Regions from separate parts of the Bacteroides sp. AN502(2024) genome, predicted to be linked through region 1. Evidence: riboswitches for the same ligand, from Rfam matches in the RefSeq annotation. Region 1 holds a riboswitch; each other region holds the start of a gene.
The links. A riboswitch is a leader RNA that binds a small molecule or an ion and turns the genes downstream of it on or off. The one in region 1 is predicted to bind cobalamin.

Region 1 (4,526 bases):
CCGTTCTCTATTTGTTCCTGTGCCAGTGAATATTCTTCTTGTGCTCTGTGGGCATTCAGTTTTGCCTGTCTCACTTTCCGGTTGTTTTTAAATAAAGAAGAAAGATTGTATTTGATGCCGACTCCCACATACCAGTAATTGAAGTTTTTGTCGAGTACCGGGACTTCGATGGTGATAGGACCGTCTAAATGTTCACCGGCCACAAGTGCAATTTTCGGAAGCCGTTCCGAACGTTCCAGTTTCACTTTCTGCTCGTTCATTTGCATAGCCAGCCGGGCCTGCTGCAAGCCGACATTGTTTTGACTGGCCATCATTTGCCAGTCGTTTTCGGCTAATGCTTTCACTTCCTTATCCAACAGGGTGGAATCAGGAACGATTTCCGTTGCGGCAGGCAGATGTAAGGTCGTCACCAGTTGGTGATTCATTATTTTGCAGGCATCTTGCACTTTAGCCAGTTGCAGTTTTAGTGTCTCTTTTTGTAGTTCATAGCGAGTGATGTCATTTTTTAAGACTGTTCCCTGTGTGCGGCGTGATTCCATGTTGCGGATCACTTGCTCCGTCAAATCCAGATTCTTTTGTAGCACTTGCAACTGATTATTCAGCTTGTATAAATCCAGATAGTAGCCGGTCAGGAGAAAACGGATTTCCTGACGGTTCTTCTGCCAGTCCAATACGGCCATCTGCTGACCGAGTTCCGCCAAGGCAATACTACTGTTGATGGCTCCGCCTGCGTAAATTACTTGTTGCGCTTCTAAGGCAAAGTTATTGCCGAGATGTGGCATAGGAATATTCTGTCCGTTTTTGAAGTCACGGTCCCATATATATCCGTCGCCCAGATAACTAAATGAGAGCGAGGCATCTATATCCGGCAAACGTTGTGACTTTGCAGCTTTCAATGCTTCATCGGCTGCTTCTTTTCCGGTTTTATACGTTTGAATACTCTGACTGTTCTCGTCTGCCAGGCGGAACATTTCATCAATACCCAATACCCTCCTGTCAAGCGTTTGGGCAAACACTCCCTGACTGCATAGCACGGCATATAGCTGCACTATGAGCCATCTTTTCTTGCTCATAAATGAAAATAAGTTTAATGAATAGTTAGAAGTTAGAATTCTCTCTAGTAAATCCTCTGTAGTGAAAAATGAAGGGTTATCAAATCTGTGCTGCTACACCCCAACTGTGAAAGTCTTCCATTTTGTTCTTGTAGCGAATGGCGATTTGATTATATCTTAGTTTCATATTGATACTTGTTTTCTGTTTTCGGGTTGCAAAATTATGAAAAAAAACAAGTAACTTGTAACCTTATACCGGCTCAAATATAATGTTTTTTAACGAATGATAGATGGAATGTCAAATAGGGGAAAGAATAGAAAGAAGTACAGGTTTTCTTGCAACCAACCACTCGGATAAGGCTTGTTCTGATGTACCACATAAGAACGATCATCCGCGAGCGAATCTTTTGGAAGTATTGCTTGAAAACCGAATACTTTTTGCATTAAAATAAGAAGAAAGTTTTCCATTTTGGAAAACTTTCTGTATCAGCATGAAAGAAAAGTTTCCTCAAATTTAATGTTAAAAGCGAACCGGGATATTGGATAATCTTCTATCTTTGTATCCGGTTTCGGAGCTGAAAGAGGTTTAGCCAATGAGGGAACGCTGTGTAAATCGGCGACAGTACCCGCTGCTGTAATTCTCTAAGAATCCGCACAATAAGCCACTGCATCGATGGCGGTGTGGGAAGGTGTTGCGAGGGAGAGATAAGTCAGAAGACCTGCCGGAGCTTTTTCTTTTAGTTATTAACATTTTAAATTTAAACTTTCGGGAGTTAAAGTTATGAACTACGCGGAAATTTGTATCATCAAACGTGATGGTAAAAGAGAAGATTTCTCTATCAGTAAAATCAAGAATGCAATCAGTAAGGCATTCAGTGCAACCGGTATTCAGGATGAGCAGCAGTTGGTGGCTGACATCACGATGAATGTAATCAGTCAGTTTACTACTCCTACTATTACTGTAGAAGAGATTCAGGATTTAGTAGAAAAGTCGTTGATGAAAGTACGTCCGGAAGTAGCGAAGAAATATATTATTTATCGCGAATGGCGGAATACGGAGCGTGATAAGAAAACCCACATGAAGCAAGTGATGGACGGTATCGTTGCTATCGACAAGAATGATATCAACTTGAGCAATGCCAACATGAGCAGTCATACGCCTGCCGGACAGATGATGACGTTCGCTTCCGAAGTAACCAAAGATTATACTTATAAATACCTGTTGCCGAAACGTTTTGCCGAAGCACACCAGTTGGGAGATATTCACATCCACGACTTGGACTATTATCCGACAAAAACGACTACCTGTATCCAATATGATATGGACGACCTCTTTGAGCGGGGTTTCCGCACAAAGAACGGTAGCATCCGCACCCCGCAAAGCATCCAAAGCTATGCTACGCTGGCTACCATTATCTTTCAGACCAACCAGAATGAGCAACACGGCGGACAAGCCATTCCTGCTTTCGATTTCTTCATGGCAAAAGGGGTGGCCAAATCTTTCCGGAAGCATCTGGCATCGTTCATCAATTTCTATGTCGCCATGGAAAACGGAAATCAGGCCGATGAGAAATCCATCCGCACATTGATTGAAGAACATCTTCCGTCTATCAAGTCAACTGAAGCTGAACGCGAAACATTGCGCATCGCTTTGGTCGCTTTACAAATCATTATAGACAAGGAGCACCTTGACCGTATTGTCGAGAAAGCTTATCAGCAGACCCGCAAAGATACTCATCAGGCCATGGAAGGATTTATCCACAACCTCAACACGATGCATTCACGTGGGGGTAATCAGGTGGTATTCAGTTCCATCAACTACGGTACGGACACTTCTGCCGAAGGTCGGATGGTTATCGAAGAATTGCTGAAAGCCACCATTGAAGGATTGGGTACAAGAGGTGAGGTACCTGTATTCCCGATTCAGATCTTCAAGGTGAAAGACGGAGTTTCTTACTCGGAGAAAGACTTTGAGAAAGCGATGAAAGCGGAAAATATCGAAGAGGCAATAACCGACCGTTACGAAGCTCCTAATTTCGATTTGCTGTTGAAGGCTTGCCAGACCACGGCGAAAGCGTTGTTCCCGAACTTCATGTTCCTCGACACACCTTTCAACCAAAACGAGAAATGGAGAGCGGACGATCCGAAACGTTACGTCTACGAATTGGCGACGATGGGATGCCGTACCCGCGTCTTTGAGAACGTGGCAGGAGAAAAATCTTCTTTAGGCCGTGGTAATCTTTCATTCACTACGCTGAACATGCCGAGACTGGCTATCGAAGCCCGCATCAAAGCCGAAAGCCTGGTAGAAGATGAACGCAACAAAGATGCCATCGAACAGAAGGCTAAAGAAATTTTTATCGAATCCGTACATAATATGGCGGTGCTCGTAGCCGACCAGCTTTATGAACGTTATCAGTATCAACGTACGGCCTTGGCACGTCAGTTCCCGTTTATGATGGGAAATAATGTGTGGAAAGGAGGCGGAGAACTGAAGGCGAACGAACAGGTGGGCGATGTATTGCGTAGCGGTACACTGGGTATCGGTTTTATCGGTGGTCATAATGCGATGGTGGCTCTCTACGGACAAGGTCACGGACACAACCGGAAAGCATGGGATACACTGTATGAAGCGGTGATGGAAATGAATAAAGTAGTGGATGAATATAAAAAGAAATATAACCTGAACTACTCTGTTTTGGCTACTCCTGCCGAAGGACTTTCGGGACGTTTCACCAAAATGGACCGCCGGAAATATGGAACAATCCCCGGTGTGACAGACCGCGACTATTATGTCAACTCTTTCCACGTAGACGTGAAAGAACCGATCAGTATCGTTGAGAAAATCAAGTGTGAAGCTCCGTTCCATGCTATTACGCGCGGAGGACACATCACGTATGTGGAGCTGGATGGCGAAGCGCAGAAGAATGTGCGTGCCATCGCCAAGATTGTGAAGGTGATGCACGATGAAGGAATCGGATACGGCTCTATCAACCATCCGGTAGATACTTGCCATGACTGTGGGTACAAAGGAGTTATCTTCGATAAATGTCCGGTGTGCCAGAGTGAAAGCATCCTCCGTATGCGCCGTATCACCGGTTATCTGACGGGTGACTTAAGTTCTTGGAACTCTGCTAAACGTGCAGAAGAGAGAGACCGTGTAAAACACTTGTAGAAATGAATTTATTAGGGACTTATCCTGAAACGATTGTCGATGGTGAGGGCATCCGCTACTCTATTTATCTTGCCGGATGTTCCCATCACTGTCCCGGTTGTCACAACCCGGAGAGCTGGAATCCGGAGGCGGGGAAAGAATTGACGGAAGAAAGAATACAGGCCATCATCCGTGAAATCAAAGCAAATCCTTTACTGGATGGCGTTACTTTTTCCGGTGGTGATCCGTTTTTCCATCCGGAAGAGTTTCTGCTTTTACTGAAACGGGTGAAAGAGGAGACGGGAATGAATGTGTGGTGC
Region 2 (4,526 bases), 2.1 Mb from region 1:
GGCATCTGGAATGAAACAATCCTGCAGACATACCGTTTTACTATTCAGCATATTAGGAATAACAGCCATACTGCTGCTACTGGCAGATATAGCTACCGGAGACACATATATCCCGATTTCTCAAATATGGGGGGTACTCACCGGAGGCGAATGTGACGAAATGACGCGTAACATTCTCCTTTCTATCCGTTTCATACGAGTAGTGGTCGCTGCGCTAATAGGCATAGCACTTTCCGTAAGCGGATTGCAGATGCAGACCGTCTTCCAGAACCCATTGGCAGACCCTTATCTACTAGGAGTAAGTTCCGGCGCGGGACTGGGAGTGGCTCTGTTCATTCTGGGCACTCCGTTGCTCGGGTGGTCCGACTTTCCTTTCCTGCAATCCATGGGTATTGTTGGTTCCGGCTGGATAGGAACTGCCGTTATTCTGTTGGGAGTAGCCATTATCAGCCGAAAAGTGAAGAATATCCTAGGTGTCCTGATTATGGGAGTAATGATTGGCTATGTAGCAGGTGCCATTATCCAGATATTACAATATTTAAGTTCTGCCGAGCAATTGAAAATGTTTACACTATGGTCAATGGGTTCTCTTAGTCACGTCACAACCAATCAGTTATGGATTATGATACCGGTATTGCTGGCAGGTCTGTCAATCTCGGTATCCTGCATCAAACCGTTGAACCTATTACTGTTGGGCGAGAACTATGCCCGTACCATGGGAATGAACATCAAACGCTCCCGTACGCTTATCTTCCTCTCTACCGCCCTACTGACAGGAACGGTCACGGCTTTTTGTGGTCCGGTAGGATTTATCGGTCTGGCAGTACCACATGTTACACGACTGCTATTCAACAATGCCGATCACCGGATACTTGTCCCCGGCACCATGTTGACAGGACTTATCAGCATGCTTTTCTGCGACATCATCGCCAAGAAGTTCCTGCTTCCGGTTAACTGCATCACTGCCTTGCTAGGTGTTCCGGTTGTTTTATGGGTAATCACTAAAAACTTGCGTAGATTCAAATGATAGAGCTTAGAGAATTGACATTAGGATATGGACAACATACACTGTTGGAAACGGTAAATGCCCGAATTACAGGTGGGCAACTCGTTGCCCTGTTGGGACGTAACGGAACAGGGAAAAGTACACTGCTCCGTGCCATGATGGGACTGGAAAAGCCTCAATCAGGAGAAATTGCTCTACAAGGGAAAAACATAGCTTCATTGAAACCGGAAGAACTGGCCCGGAATATCAGTTTGGTCACCACCGATAAAGTACGCATCGCCAATCTCCGCTGTAAAGATGTAGTAGCTTTAGGACGTGCTCCCTACACCAACTGGATCGGTCAACTGCAACCGGAAGACCAAAAGCGAGTGGACAACGCGATGCAACTAGTCGGTATGTCCGACTATACAGAAAAGACAATGGATAAAATGTCCGATGGTGAATGTCAGCGCATCATGATTGCCCGTGCTCTTGCACAGGATACTCCCGTCATCCTGCTTGATGAACCGACCGCCTTCCTTGACTTACCCAACCGTTACGAACTATGTTTGCTTTTAAAAAAGCTGGCACAGGAAGAGGGCAAATGCATCTTATTCTCCACACACGACCTCGACATCGCCTTATCGCTTTGTAACTCTATCACGCTCATAGATAATCCGCAGATGTACACACTGCCTACTCCGGAAATGATAGCTAGCGGACATATAGAAAGACTGTTCAGAAACGAATCTATCACGTTTGACGCTCAGGAGATGAGGGTACGGATAAAATAAATAAGATAGGGTGATTTTTTTAGAGATAAAACAAACTAATTAATAAAAACTTCCTAACTTTGTACCATTAAGGTTTCCTTAAACAACCTTTGCGTTGTTAAGGAATGAAAAGGGAATGCCGTGTAAACCGGCAACAGAACCTGCTGCTGTAAATCTCCGCTCTTTCATCAGAGGGCTAAATTGCAACACGAAAGTCACTGGATAGTTTATCCGGGAAGGCGTTGCAAAATGAGATGAGTCAGAAGACCTGCCTTGATGCTCTGATTTACACCTGCGGGATTTCGGGTGGTAGTCAAATAGAAAATAAGCAATTATCTTTTATTTGGTATAATAGCTATATGACCGCTTGTGTAGATTGAACTCAGATCTGAACAAACGGATTTTTTATACCGATAAAATAAAAGACATGTTTTCTATTCAAGTTCATTCATACCATAAGCATTATATCCATTTACGGTGGATATTATGTCTGATTCTATCTTTATTTATCACATTACCGGCCATTTCCCAGTCTAAGGTTCGCCATCAGCCTTCTCTGTCTGACACACTTCTCAAACTCAAAGAAGTTACTATCTACAGCAACCGGATACAAAAAAAAATGTCTCCTGTACAGATTCTGTCCGGTAAAGAACTTGAAAAACTGAATGTTTACTCGGTTGCTGATGCTTTGCGCTACTTTTCCGGAGTCCAGATAAAAGATTACGGAGGTATCGGAGGGCTAAAAACCGTCAATATACGAAGTATGGGCAGTCATCATGTCGGCGTATTTTATGATGGTATTGAATTAGGAAATGCACAAAATGGAGTCGTCGATCTAGGAAGGTTTTCATTAGATAATATGGAAGTCATTTCACTGTATAATGGTCAGAAAAGTGCCATCTTCCAACCGGCCAAAGATTATAGTTCCGCAAGTGCCATATATATGCAGACACGAAAACCCGTATTCAAAAGAGAAAAGCGAAACAACCTGAATATCGGGGTAAAAGGCGGTTCATTCTCTACCATCAATCCGTCACTACTTTGGGAACATCGTTTCAACGAACGAATAAGCAGTTCCATCAGTACGGAGTACATGTATACATCAGGACGATATAAATTTACATACGCCAAGAAAGATGGTTACGACACAACAGCTGTCCGTCAAAATGGAGACGTAAGAATGCTACGTTTGGAGAATGCCTTCTTCGGAAAAATTCCCCAAGGAGAATGGAAAGCCAAAGCATACCTATACCATTCGGAACGGGGATACCCCGGAGCTGCGGTAAGAGAAGAACCGGGTAAGTTTCGCCATCAGGACCGACAGTGGGATACCAATCTGTTTGTGCAAGGTTCTTTTCAAAACTATTTCAAGAATTGGTACAGCCTGCTGGTCAACGGGAAATATGCTTACGATTATCTCCACTATTTATCCGATCCCAGACTGGATGTCACCACCATGTACGTAGACAATCACTACCGACAGCAAGAAATCTATGCTTCGACCGCCCATTTATTCACCATTTATCCCTGGTGGAGTATATCAGTATCCAACGATTTTCAATGGAATACATTACGAGCCGATCTTACAGATTTTGTCTATCCAACCCGTAATACAATCCTGACTTCCGCTGCCACGTCCTTTGACTTCAACCGTTTCCTGCTGCAGGCAAGCCTGTTATATACTCATGTCAACGACAATACACGTACAAAGGGAGCCAATGCAGGCACCAAAAACAGATACACTCCGTCTGTCATAGCCACTTGGCAACCATTTACCAAGCTTCCTCTAAATGTACGGGCCTTTTATAAAAAAGTCTTTCGCATGCCGACTCTCAATGATTTGTATTATACTTTTATAGGCAATAAGGACTTAAAACCGGAATATACCACCCAATACGATGTGGGTATCACTTTCTCTCACACTTGGAATAACCATTGGCTGAAAAGCCTGGACTTACAAATAGATGGTTACTACAATGAAGTAGATGATAAAATCATTGCCATGCCTACCTCCAACCAGTTCCGTTGGACGATGATTAATCTCGGACATGTGGAGATTCGGGGATTAGATGCAGCCATACGAGGAGAATGGGGCTTCGGGAAAGTGGGACTTAGCACTCTCGTCAATTATACCTATCAAAAGGCACAGGATTTTACCGACCCGACCAGTAAGTGGTATGGAGGCCAAATTCCTTATATACCTTGGCATGGAGGTTCCATCATTCTCAATGGAAGTTACCAAACATGGTCCTGCAACTATAGTTTCATTTATACAGGTGAGCGCTATGAAGCGGTCGCCAATATCCCGGAGAACTATGCACAGCCTTGGTATACCCACGATTTTTCCCTATCCAAAATGTTTCAATGGGAAAAAACAGGAATACGTGTAACGGCAGAAATCAATAATATCTTCAATCAGCAATATGAAGTAGTGCAATGTTATCCTATGCCCGGTACAAGTTTTAAAATCAAACTAAACATCATGCTATGAGAATATCCGTTCTATCCGTCATTATCTGTTTCGTTCTTCTGTCGGCTTCTTGTCGCGAAGAAGAACACATCATTCCGTCAACTCCCAACCAAGTTACCCCCGGAGTAAACAATTCCTCTATCAAAGGCTTCTTCCTACTCAATGAAGGGAATATGGGAAGCAACAAAGCTACCCTTGATTACTTTGATTACGAAACCGGCATCTATCATAAAAATATCTATGCGGAACGAAATCCGGGAGTCGTACAAGAATTGGGTGATGTGGGAAATGATCTCCA
Region 3 (4,526 bases), 340 kb from region 1:
CTCCTAATCCCCGGTGGTTGACGGTCTGGAAGTAATCTCGAACCATTTGCTGATTGCCGAAAGAGAAACGTGCCAAAGAACTATTGTTCTGATTGAACAGTCCTTCGCATAATACATATAATTCGGCGGTACCCGTCTCTTCCGGATCGCCTATAATACCCGACGTGAAGGGTTTATCCTCCATATCATCACAAGCCACGGATAAGGTTATCAATGACAGCCAGCACCAGAATATATATACTAATTTCCTTTTCACGACCATATCCTACTTTTTAATATTTAATACCTAATCTTTAGTGTCGCTCTTACAGATCGTCCCGGCATTGGAAAGTATTTCACGATTTCGTAATTCTTGTCCATCAGGTTCAGTACTTCCACGCTGAAAGAGGTGGTGACTCTCTTTATCTGAAAGTCGCGGCTGGCCGAAATACTGTGGTCGCTATAACTATCCAACCTGTTTTCGGCAATGTTTTGTCCCAACGCGTAGCGCTTTCCTGAAAATAGGAATGAGTAAGACAGATTGAACCATGGTGTCTCGATACCTGCCTGTCCCGAAGCGGAGACGCGGGGAGTGTAGGCTATCTGATGCTTGTAAGTCGATTTATCCTGACTCAAATCAGGGCTGGTGACATCCAATGCCCGTTGATACGTATAATTGCCGGAGAGGTTGATACGGATTTTCTCCCAAGGCTGAAGAGATAAGTTTCCGGTGACGTCGATACCTTTAATGTCTACACTTCCCAAATTTCTCATGCTCCATATCGCAAGGTTCTTGGTAGGATAAGCGATGATTTTATCCGTCACTTTGTTATAGTATGCATCAACGGTTGCCGAAAGATAAGGAATGAATGTACATACATTCTTGCTATATGTCAGACCGATATTATATTGCTTTGCATTTTCAGGTTTGAGTTTGGTGTTTCCCACTTCCTGATAATACAAGTCATTGAAGCTGGGTAGGCGGAAGATGTCTTTATAGAAGATACGGATGCGAAACTCTTCGTTACGGAACAGCTTGAATGTGGCGCTTACATAAGGGGTCAATTTGCGGTGACTGCCCGCGCTGCCACCTTCTTTGACATCTTCGTTGATAACGGTTGCCAATGCGGATGCGGAGATTGTCAGCCAGTCATTCACGTATTTCCCGGCAAGAGCCGTCAGCCATGAATAGCGGGTGGGTTGCGCAAAATGGGTAAGATTAGTATCCATTGTGTTGATACTCCCATCCGTTGAAAGGGAAAATGAAAGATTGTTCAATAATCTGTATAATACCGATGCGGAAAGATAATATTCCTGTTGGTAATAACTGTTCTCCGTTTTCCCTAAAGAGTTTTGGGTGTCGGGGTCCAGGTAACGCTGATAGCTCCAGTTCCACTTGGCGGAAGTCTGGAATACCCATTGCCGGCTGAATTCTTTCTTGTATTGGCTTTGTACGAATGCGTTTTTATCCCATAGGTGTTGGGTAGAATGGTCGTTGTAGAAAGTGGTGGCTTTGGGCAGTCCCCGGGAGGATTGAAAGTAATAAGCTTTCAACCGCCATTGCTCTTTGTCGGAGAAGTTGCCGTAGAGTCCTGCTTCGGCACGAAGGGTTTGCACATCGGTGTTCTTCCGCTTCTCCCGTGATGTCAGGTCGCCTTCCCTGTTTCCGTAGTGCAGGGTGTATGGATACTGTCCGTCTGATGACATCCATTCGCCATTGGCTGACATGCTCCATCTCTTATTGAACTGTTGTTCCAGTAGAACGGAGGGGTTGATTAATCCCCAGGAGCCGGACTTGAAAGCTCCGGATATATGGGTCTTTTCCCCTTTAGTGAACCGTGGCGTGAGTGTCTGTATGTTCAATATGCCTGCTGACGCGAAGAAGCGGGCAGGTTGGAAGATGTTATCGCTTTGTCCGTTGTTCAGAGAAAGACGGTCTACGTTGTCGAGCGAGAAACGTCCGATGTCGATTTGTCCGGTTTGGCAGTCGGTTACGGTAATGCCGTCATAACCTACGGCGGTATGCTGTGCGCCCAGGCTACGTATGGATACGGTTTTCAGTCCGCCGATACCTCCGTAGTCTTTTACGGTCACTCCTGCAAAGTGTTTCACTGCATCGGAGACTTGCAGGGCATGCAGGTTTTTCAGGGCTTCTCGGGAGAAGGTTTGTAAGGGGGCGGTTGATCGTGTCTCACGGGTCTGGTAGATGTCTGATACGGTTATTTCGGGAATGGAATATGTGTGTGCCGTATCTACTTTCTGCTGTTGTGCGAAAAGTGGTACGGACAGGAGCTGGCAGCCGAATGCTGCAAAGATCACTTTATTGAATGTTCTCTTTTTCATCGATTTCTTTCTCGGTCTGTTGCTATTGAAAAGTGTCCGGGCGAAATCCCTTCGGCCGGACACGCATAAATAAACTTGGCAGAGTTTATTCTTTTAACACACTTTCTCTGAAGCAGAGTGATGAATGAAATGATAGACGGATTGTCCGGTTCATTAGACTCAACGCTTTTTCCTCGAAAGCAGTGAAACATAGTTGCATGGTAGGTCTTCTGACTTGTTCCTGTTACAAACGCCTTCCCGGATTTGTACCCAGTGGCAATGAGTGAGTTGCTTGTAACATAGATGGAACTTACAGCAGCGGGACTGTTCAGGACTTGCACCTGATTCCCTTTTAATTGCTCCATCCGCACGGGAGGAGCAAACCAATGCGCTGCAAAGATAGGGAGTTTATTTCGCTTTTGCAAGGGGGAGAGTGTTCTTTTTCTTTCGTATCAAGACGAAAGGAAAAGAACTTGTTTTCTTATTTATAGTTCGCTTCTCATCAGTAGGTATTCTTCGATGGCTCGTGCCGGAGCGTCTTTTAGGAGTACGGTTTTTTCCTTATTTAAAAGGTAGAGGGTAGGGATGGCTTTCAAGTCGTATAATTGTTGTTCCTTGATGGCGAATCTCTTATCGTATCCGTTGATCCATTCTTTAGGAAATTCGTTCAGATGTTTGCGCCATTCGTCAAGCTCTTCGTCGGGGTAGATGGAGAGGACGGTTAGTCTCTTTTGTTCCACGAGTCGGTGGATGATAGGGGCGTTTTTCAGGGCGTCTATCGTTTCTGTACAAGCATGGCAACCGGGGTTATTGATGAATAGTAGGATGTAGTCCGTTTGCTGTTGGTAGAGAGAGCCTTGGGCACCGGAGGCAAGTGTGTAGTTGAAGTTCAGGGCTTTGGTGCCGATGCGGTTTTTCTGAGCTAACTCCCGGCGGGCTTTGGGGCGTACTTTTTCTATTTCCTCCAGTAGGGGAGAAGCTAACATGGCGTCTAATACGGGGATGTAGAATTCTTCGTTACGCATGGGCGAGTTGGGATCGTAGAGATATTTATCGGCCAGATCGGTGATGTAGGTGAATACCTTTTTGTCTGCGTTTGTCTGCTCGATTGTTTTCCGCATGGCTTCTTGTGCGGTTTTCAACGGGACGTGATTCAGTATGTCACAATAGTCCACCCAGGCTTGTTCGGTTATTTCGGGATGGTGGATGTAATTGGTGTCGGCGAAGTTTACATGATCCCAATAGTGTTTTACGAGAAACTCTGCACGTTGCTCCGGAGCTGTCATCATGGCGGGGATGGCGGGCAGGGCGAAGGTGGTAATGGTATCTCGGGGAACTTCATTTTTACAGTGATTGGAAGCGTTTCCACTTTTACAGGCACAAAGAAGAAGGATGCACCCAATAACTAGGATATTCATATTTGTTTTCATGACTTGCTGTATTTCGTTTAACTTATGTATGTGCATGGAAGTATACATGTATGGAAGACAAAGATAACTTTCTTTTTATATTTATCCAAAAAAACATCTTGATTTCAGTTGCCTGAGTTTCAAATGGTGAATAGGGGAAGTCTGATAAAGGATGATTGGGAAAGAGGAGTATGTTCTGTTTTTAAGATTCCCGTCGGAAAAGAATACTTCAATATGATTAAACCGGAAGCAAATCGCATCGGTAAATGCAAGAATATGCAGAAATACCGGTTTGTTCTGTATGTTTTAGCAGGAAATATGCATTTTAGAGAGTAAATAAAGCCTCTATTTCTTGCAGATAGAGCGTTGGTTTATCCATCATAAAGCCTCTGTTTCTCACCGATAGAGCGTTGGTTTCCCGATGAGAAAGCTGTAAAGGCATAAAAAGGGACTTTGGGGAGCTGGTTGGTCTTCGCCGGATGATAAAAGGAAAATGGCAAAAAGAGTGTATACCGATGGTTTGTCTTCCAAAAAGAACCGTATGGTGACGATTTACTTCTATGCTGAAAGAAAAACGTTCTAAAATGTAAAATATAGGATTCCGCTGAAGGAAAATGGTGCGCATTTAGTGAATCTTCCGAACGGTGACCCGATCTATTGTATCCTCGTGTGTTTTAATATTCCTTTTTGAAGGAAGTAGGCAGAGTGGTCTTTCTTTCATTTTCGGTTTCGGAAGCCGAGGTGTGTTAGTGAGAGCTTGGACAACTGATGCGAATTCGTCAGGGGAGGATTACTCCTTATTTCTCCTTTGCCAAC

Region 2: linked by a shared signal. The riboswitch ahead of AB9N12_RS11095 (TonB-dependent receptor) and the one ahead of AB9N12_RS02965 (anaerobic ribonucleoside triphosphate reductase) in region 1 are both predicted to bind cobalamin.
Region 3: linked by a shared signal. The riboswitch ahead of AB9N12_RS01710 (TonB-dependent receptor plug domain-containing protein) and the one ahead of AB9N12_RS02965 (anaerobic ribonucleoside triphosphate reductase) in region 1 are both predicted to bind cobalamin.

What each region holds. Positions count from the first base shown of each region.
Region 1 is NZ_JBGFSP010000003.1:745,799-750,324, reverse strand. It holds gene AB9N12_RS02975 (TolC family protein) at 1-1,073, opposite strand, end outside; gene AB9N12_RS02970 (hypothetical protein) at 1,329-1,520, opposite strand; cobalamin riboswitch at 1,606-1,794, shown strand; gene AB9N12_RS02965 (anaerobic ribonucleoside triphosphate reductase) at 1,834-4,227, shown strand; gene nrdG (anaerobic ribonucleoside-triphosphate reductase activating protein) at 4,230-4,526, shown strand, end outside.
Region 2 is NZ_JBGFSP010000003.1:2,848,761-2,853,286, reverse strand. It holds gene AB9N12_RS11110 (ABC transporter substrate-binding protein) at 1-14, shown strand, start outside; gene AB9N12_RS11105 (FecCD family ABC transporter permease) at 11-1,027, shown strand; gene AB9N12_RS11100 (ABC transporter ATP-binding protein) at 1,024-1,779, shown strand; cobalamin riboswitch at 1,833-2,049, shown strand; gene AB9N12_RS11095 (TonB-dependent receptor) at 2,186-4,249, shown strand; gene AB9N12_RS11090 (DUF5074 domain-containing protein) at 4,246-4,526, shown strand, end outside.
Region 3 is NZ_JBGFSP010000003.1:402,939-407,464, reverse strand. It holds gene AB9N12_RS01715 (YncE family protein) at 1-262, opposite strand, end outside; gene AB9N12_RS01710 (TonB-dependent receptor plug domain-containing protein) at 280-2,322, opposite strand; cobalamin riboswitch at 2,504-2,704, opposite strand; gene AB9N12_RS01705 (DUF5106 domain-containing protein) at 2,787-3,731, opposite strand; gene AB9N12_RS01700 (sensor histidine kinase) at 4,508-4,526, opposite strand, start outside.